Regions from separate parts of the Photobacterium kagoshimensis genome, predicted to be linked through region 1. Evidence: predicted binding sites of a transcription regulator. Region 1 holds the regulator's gene; each other region holds the start of a gene.

Evidence for each region. Region 1 encodes PurR, which represses purine synthesis genes. Its sites were predicted from a motif close to TNANGNAAACGTTTNCNTNA; they were not measured.
Region 2: a site for PurR is predicted at 1,191-1,210, ahead of folD (bifunctional methylenetetrahydrofolate dehydrogenase/methenyltetrahydrofolate cyclohydrolase FolD). Genes of this name have one in related genera too.
Region 3: a site for PurR is predicted at 1,418-1,437, ahead of L4C35_RS21520 (uracil-xanthine permease family protein). Genes of this name have one in related genera too.

Annotation. Positions count from the first base shown of each region.
Region 1 covers NZ_JAKJSO010000018.1:45,594-47,871, reverse strand. The annotation lists cyclic di-GMP riboswitch class I at 88-192, opposite strand; gene purR (HTH-type transcriptional repressor PurR) at 471-1,475, opposite strand; gene L4C35_RS17060 (heme ABC transporter ATP-binding protein) at 1,802-2,278, opposite strand, start outside.
Region 2 covers NZ_JAKJSO010000013.1:233,337-235,614, reverse strand. The annotation lists gene galU (UTP--glucose-1-phosphate uridylyltransferase GalU) at 1-61, shown strand, start outside; gene folD (bifunctional methylenetetrahydrofolate dehydrogenase/methenyltetrahydrofolate cyclohydrolase FolD) at 196-1,050, opposite strand; tRNA gene L4C35_RS11935 (tRNA-Arg) at 1,448-1,524, shown strand; gene tig (trigger factor) at 1,984-2,278, shown strand, end outside.
Region 3 covers NZ_JAKJSO010000028.1:20,848-23,125, forward strand. The annotation lists gene L4C35_RS21520 (uracil-xanthine permease family protein) at 107-1,357, opposite strand; gene L4C35_RS21525 (DUF2066 domain-containing protein) at 1,704-2,278, shown strand, end outside.

The DNA.
Region 1 (2,278 bases):
CATATAAGCGAGGAGTTTAGGTTAGCAAAGCACACTTAATGTATGTCAAAAGCATGTCAAACCCTAAAGCAGGTTTGCAGTAAATCCATCGGTAACCCCGCTACCTTGAATGTGTTAATTTTTATTAAATAACACTTTGTTAGGCCGGAAGCTTTGCGTCCTACTTTTTCAAGTAGTTTGCCCTGTTCGTGACGTAATAAGCATATCGTAAATAGCAGAAAAGCGTTTACTCTATGCTGGGGAAAATGTGATGTTGCTTCAATTATTACTGCTTTATGAAGAGAGAATATTCAGGGATTAAATAAATCATTGGGTAAATGAAGCAAACTTATTTCAAATCTAAAAGTAATTTTATTGTTACATATTAAATATTTATGTAAAAAAGGAGGGTTTAGCGTGGCGGGAATGAATAAAAAAAGCCGACGATATGGGGTCGTCGGCTATTCAATGTTTATGCGTAAAGCGAATAGTTAGTTAAGCTTATGAACCGATTTACGTACAACTAATTCAGGTGACATTTCAAAAACACGGTTTTCGTGCTTTTTATCTTTCACGCGTTCCATCAAGATTTCAATCGCTGTTTTACCTAAACGGCGTTTAGGCTGGTGGATTGTCGTTAACGGTGGCGAGAAGAAAGGTGCTAGCTCGATGTTATCGTAACCAATGATAGATATATCTTCAGGAACACGAACGCCATTCTGAACGAAAGTACTGATCATCGCCATGGCCATAATGTCGTTAAAACAGAAAATAGCCGTTGGACGTTCTTTCATCGCAATGAATTGCTCAGCGGCTTTCACGGCCGTTTCACACTCGAAGTCACCTTCGATAATCCAATCTTCATTAACGGTTAGGTTTGCTTCGTCCATCGCTTTTTGGAAGCCTTTTAAGCGCTCACGACAGGTTGATTTTTCATTGTGACCTGATAAACAGCCAATTTTAGTGTGGCCGTTTTCAATAAAGTGCTTGATTGCGATATAGCCACCAATGGCTGCGTTGTCTTGAATTTTATCCGTGTGTGGACTTTCAGGACCCCAATCCATCACAACCATAGGTAGGTCATTTTGACGTTCTAATAGGTCTAATAGACGTTGATCAAGGTCCGAACACATCACCATTAGGCCATCAACGCGTTTTTCGGCGAGCATGCGCAGGTAATCGCGTTGCTTAGATAGGTTACCTTCAGTGTTACACAGGATAAGTGTGTAGCCTTCTTTGTAGCAGTATTCTTCTACGCCATGTACAACCTCAGCAAAAAAGGGGTTGGTTGACTTGGTGACCAACATACCAATTGTGCGGGTAGTGTTACATTTTAGGCTGCGAGCAACAGCGCTTGGTGCATAGTTAAGTTCATCAACGGCTGCTAACACTTTTTTTTGTGTTGCTTCTGCTACGAAGCGTGTTTTATTAATCACGTGCGAGACTGTTGTTGTTGAAACTCCAGCCATACGTGCAACATCTTTAATCGTTGCCATAGTTATTCTTCTAATAATTGCAATAAAGAGGATCTTTTTAAGCTATACATAGCGCCAACTCTTTCATTTCGAGTGCTGTATGTCGCTAGAGACCTTGTATAAACGTTAAAAGCCGCTTCTCAGATGAGCGGCTTTTATGGATTTGGTAGCGTTACATTGTTAATCGCTTGCGTTCACATTTTACTGAGTGTAGCGCACAGTGCAACGTTTCTGTCTATCAAGATGGCAATACTTGATAAACATCAACAATAATAATGTAAATTGCGTAAAATTTGATGCATCAGTATGCATTTATTTGTGCATTGTAAGGATTACATAACGAGCGACTATAGAATAACTGGGTGTTGAAGTGTAGGGTGCTTGGTCATCGTGACAGGCCAGCCATAGATTCGCTCAATATTCTGAGAATCTAATGCATGCCAAGCATCGCCATCAGCCTGTATCTTTCCATTTTTTACAATAACTAAGCGGTCTGCATATTGTGCAGCAAGGTTTAGATCATGCAATACGACGATAACAGCTGCTCCTGCTTTAGCCATATGTTGTGCGAGTTGTAATGTTTTATGTTGATGCGCTAAATCAAGTGCTGATGTTGGTTCATCGAGCATCAAAATAGCATTTTCTTTCGCTTCGCTAAGCTGAGTAAGCACGCGGGCAAAATGAACCCGTTGTTTTTCGCCACCAGACAAAGAAGGGTACAGCCGATTTGAAAGGGCTGTCACTTCGGTTTTTTGCATCATAGTAGCAGCTGTTTTAGTCGCATCAGCACGCGTTAGATCAAGTGGTAATGCACCAAGCTCCGC
Region 2 (2,278 bases), on a different contig from region 1:
CCATGATGTACTAGGTGAAGACTTCACGGCTTACATCAAAGAGCTCGCCAAAACACTCTAATCTGCTATTGATTTAGGGGTATAGAAAAAGCAGCCATGGGCTGCTTTTTTAGTATCTGTATCTGAACTATCTTCTCTCATACCGGCATCATCAGCACCAGGGCGGTATAAACCTGACTGTCGATAGCGTTAGGTTTAGCTGTGAAATTGCTCACAGGCTAATAGGGTATTTTCAATCAGCGTTGCGACCGTCATTGGTCCGACACCACCTGGTACAGGGGTAATGTGCTTCGCTCTTGTTTTCGCGACATCAAATTCGACATCACCGACTAACTTACCCGTCTCTAAGCGGTTGATACCCACATCGATCACGGTTGCGCCTTCTTTGATCCAATCTCCTGGAATAAAGTTAGGTTTACCCACTGCGACGACCACAATATCAGCTTGGCGAACATGCCCTTCTAAATCTTGCGTAAAACGGTGACAGGTGGTTGTGGTGGCGCCAGCAAGCAGTAATTCCATTGTCATTGGACGGCCAACAATATTCGATGCGCCAACCACAACAGCATGCTTACCGCGAGTAGGGATGTTGTAGCGCTCTAGTAAGGTGATAATGCCTTTGGGCGTGCATGAGCGTAGTTTTGGCATGCGTTGGCATAAACGGCCGACATTGTAAGGGTGGAAGCCATCTACGTCTTTCTCTGGCGTAATGCTCTCTAGAATAACCGTGCTATCCATACCTGCAGGTAGAGGTAGTTGCACTAAAATACCATCGATTTCGTTGTCGGCATTCAACTCAGCAATTAACGCCAGCAGTTCTGTTTCGTTGGTTGTTGCTGGTAAGTCAAAAGATTTTGAGATAAAGCCCACTTCCTCACAGGCTTTACGCTTACTGCCTACGTAAACTTGTGATGCTGGGTCTTGGCCAACCAGAACAACAGCAAGACCTGGCGCACGAAGGCCTGCATCAACACGTGCTTTTACACGAGCAGCGACTTCCTGACGAACAGTTTGTGAGATGATTTTGCCATCAATAATTTGAGCGTTCATGGTTTTCCTTCTGACTTATTGCTAACGAGCACGCTCGTAGCGTATCAACTGTAAAATAATAAAAACGGATGAAAGCTAAATGTTGTTTTCACCATTTTTTATTGATGGGATATTGTCGCAGATACTGTGAGCAAGATCTATAACGCAAACGTTTGCCTTGCGTTGAAGCAAAGAAAAAGTCGATTCAGTATTTATTTAATTGCAATGTAGTCTTTTTGGTGTGAATAAAAAAACAGCATTGGCTTGGCGATAGAATCATCATAACATACGCGATATTCTATAGAACGCTTTAAGTTTAACCGCTTGAAGTTATAAGAATTAAAAAAAAGGAAAAACCGTTGACCTTAGAGAGTAGCAACGTATAATTCCGACCCATAACGCACGACAGCGTTACAGTGCGCCCTTAGCTCAGCTGGATAGAGCACGTCCCTTCTAAGGATGTGGTCGCAGGTTCGAATCCTGCAGGGCGTGCCATTATTTTAAGAAACCGTACCTAGCGAAAGCTAAGTACGGTTTTTTTCGTTTAGGCCAATGCACTTCCTCTTAGTGCCGTTTATGACAACGACGCCAACCTCAATAGCCTGTTCATACTTCAAACAACCGTTTGCTACCAATTGGTGGTCTGTGCACAAAATCGGCATTTAAACTGATTTTTTTCGTTATTTCCCTTGAAAATCGATTTTTAGCCCCTATTTTGTGGAGATGCCACGGTTTATGGGCTGTAGTCTCGACCTGAGAGTATCAGACCGTTATAATGCCGCGTTTTAATTTCTATCCCTGAAACGGCTTTTGTCGACAGCGGTAGAAATTATCAGAATTAAGGCGTTGTGGTAGGTTTATCTAAATCGCCATAACACGAAAGGATGCCACCGTCAGATTGAACTGATCGGCAACATCACTCAGTGATCTGAGTAAGTTTTGAGGTTAAATAAAATGCAAGTTACCGTTGAAACCACTGAAGGCCTAGAGCGCCATCTAACTATCACAGTTCCTGCTGCAAACATCGAAGATGCAGTAAAAGTTGAACTGCAAAAAATCGCTAAAAATCGTCGTTTCGATGGTTTCCGTCCAGGTAAAGCGCCAATCAAAATGGTTGCTCGCATGTTTGGTGCATCTGTTCGTCAAGAAGTAATGGGCGAAGTAATGCAACGTCACTTCATCGAAGCGATCGTTAAAGAAAAAATCAACCCAGCTGGCGCACCTACTTTCACTCCAGTTGAGTTCGCAG
Region 3 (2,278 bases), on a different contig from region 1:
GTCGCTTTACGCCAATTCTCCTCTCTGGCGGTATTCACATTAGATTCAAAGATCAAATAAAAACGGCAACCACTGAGGTTGCCGTTTTTGTTTATGCTAATGATGATTATTTTTCAATACCATCAATTTGTGCATTATCGACAACGTGCGATTCACCAAGGTCGTTGGGTAGCACTAGGTTCAGTAAGATCGCGACAATACCGCATAAGCTCACACCTTGAAGGCTGAACTCGCCGATACCAAAGGCCATACCGCCAATACCAAATACCAAGGTTACCGCCACAATCACAAGATTACGTGCTTTGTGTAGGTCGACTTGGTTTTTAATTAGGGTATTAAGACCGACTGTTGCAATTGAACCGAACAGTAAAATCATGATACCGCCCATAACAGGGACTGGAATGGTTTGTAGTACTGCACCCAGTTTACCGACAAATGCCAGTACCAGTGCCGTTACGGCTGCCCATGTCATGATTATAGGGTTAAAAGCCTTGGTTAGCATGACTGCGCCGGTAACTTCAGAGTAAGTGGTATTGGGTGGCGCGCCAAACATAGATGCAGCAATGGTTGCGATTCCGTCGCCTGCCATTGTGCGGTGTAAGCCAGGCTTTTTAAGGTAATCTTTACCCGTAACATTAGAAATAGCTAACATATCACCAACGTGCTCTACCGCAGGTGCGATAGCGACTGGGATCATGAATAACACTGCATTGATGTTGAATTCAGGGAAGGTAAAGTTAGGCATTGCTAACCAGCTAGCTTGTACAACGGGAGTAAAATCAACGACACCGAAGCCTAAGCTCACACAATAGCCAGCTACGACCCCCGCCATGATAGGCATCAGTTTGAAGAAACCTTTGGCAAAAACACTAAAGGCGATAGTTGTTAATAAAGAGGCTGCTGAAATCCAAATAGCGGCATCACCATTAACCAGTTGAATACCGCCGTCACCACTTTTACCTACCGCCATGTTGACTGCGGCTGGTGCTAAACCTAAACCAATCACCATGATTACTGGGCCAACCACAACAGGAGGCAGTAATTTATGGATGATACCCACACCGCGGACTTTAATCACAACACCCATAAGAACGTATACAATACCCGCCATCATGAGGCCACCCATGGTGCTAGCGACGCCCCAAGTTTGGATACCGTACATAATAGGAGCAATAAAAGCGAAGGATGACGCGAGGAAGATAGGAACAGAACGTTTGGTAACGACTTGGAAAAGAAGGGTACCAATACCAGCACCAAACAGAGCGACATTGGGGTCGAGGCCCGTCAGTAACGGAACCAGCACTAATGCACCGAATGCGACAAATAACATTTGTGCGCCTTGGAGTACCTGCATCATTTTTTCACCCACCTTGTCTAATTTTGGTTTTCTAAAAATAAAATCGCGCAATCCTATCACAGCAGCAAACGATTACCTATGCTTTGAAATAGAGTTTTTCTTATCACTGCCATGGATAGAACCCTTTTGTTAGAGGGTTCTCTTATTGTTGTAAGCCATGCGAAACTTTCCTTTGGTTTTGTAGGTTTCGTCGATATTTTGCTGCTGAGAGGACGAGATTAAGGCGCAAAGGTATAAAAACATGAAGATTGACTAAAATCTGTCACGATATCGGGGCTAAGAGGTTGCTGCTGATAGGCAAATCACCTTATGATCGGAACATATCTAGATGATGAATGAGTTTTCTATGCTGCGTTTTGTTTTTTTTATGTTGGCGTTATTGGCGTTGCCTTTGAATGCCGCCACAGTGAACAACTTGTATCAGGCTCAGGTTGTACTTCCTGATACTGATAAGCAATCGGAACAAACTGCCCGTCAGCAAGGCTTAGAACAGGTGCTGATAAAAGTATCTGGCCAAAGTAAAGTGGTCGACAACGAGGTCATTCGTAAAGCACTTACGAACTCGAGCCTGTACATCAGTCAATTTGGGGTTGGCTCGCTAAATGGTCAGCAGACCTTAGACATGACCTTCGATCGTGTGCAAATTCATAATTTATTAACCCAAGCCAATGCAACCTTATGGAGCGATCAACGCCCTGCGGTTTTAGTTTGGTTGGTAAAAGAAAATAATCGTGAGCGTGAAATTGTGTGGGATCAAACCAGTAACCCACTGCAAACGGAAATGCACAACGCGGCGAATCAACGTGGTGTACCGGTGTTAATGCCAATTGGTGACTTTGAAGATATTACCGCAGTGAGCGTGCCTGATTTATGGGGTGGTTTTGTCGAACCTGTTGCCAATGCCAGTTTGCGTTATAACCC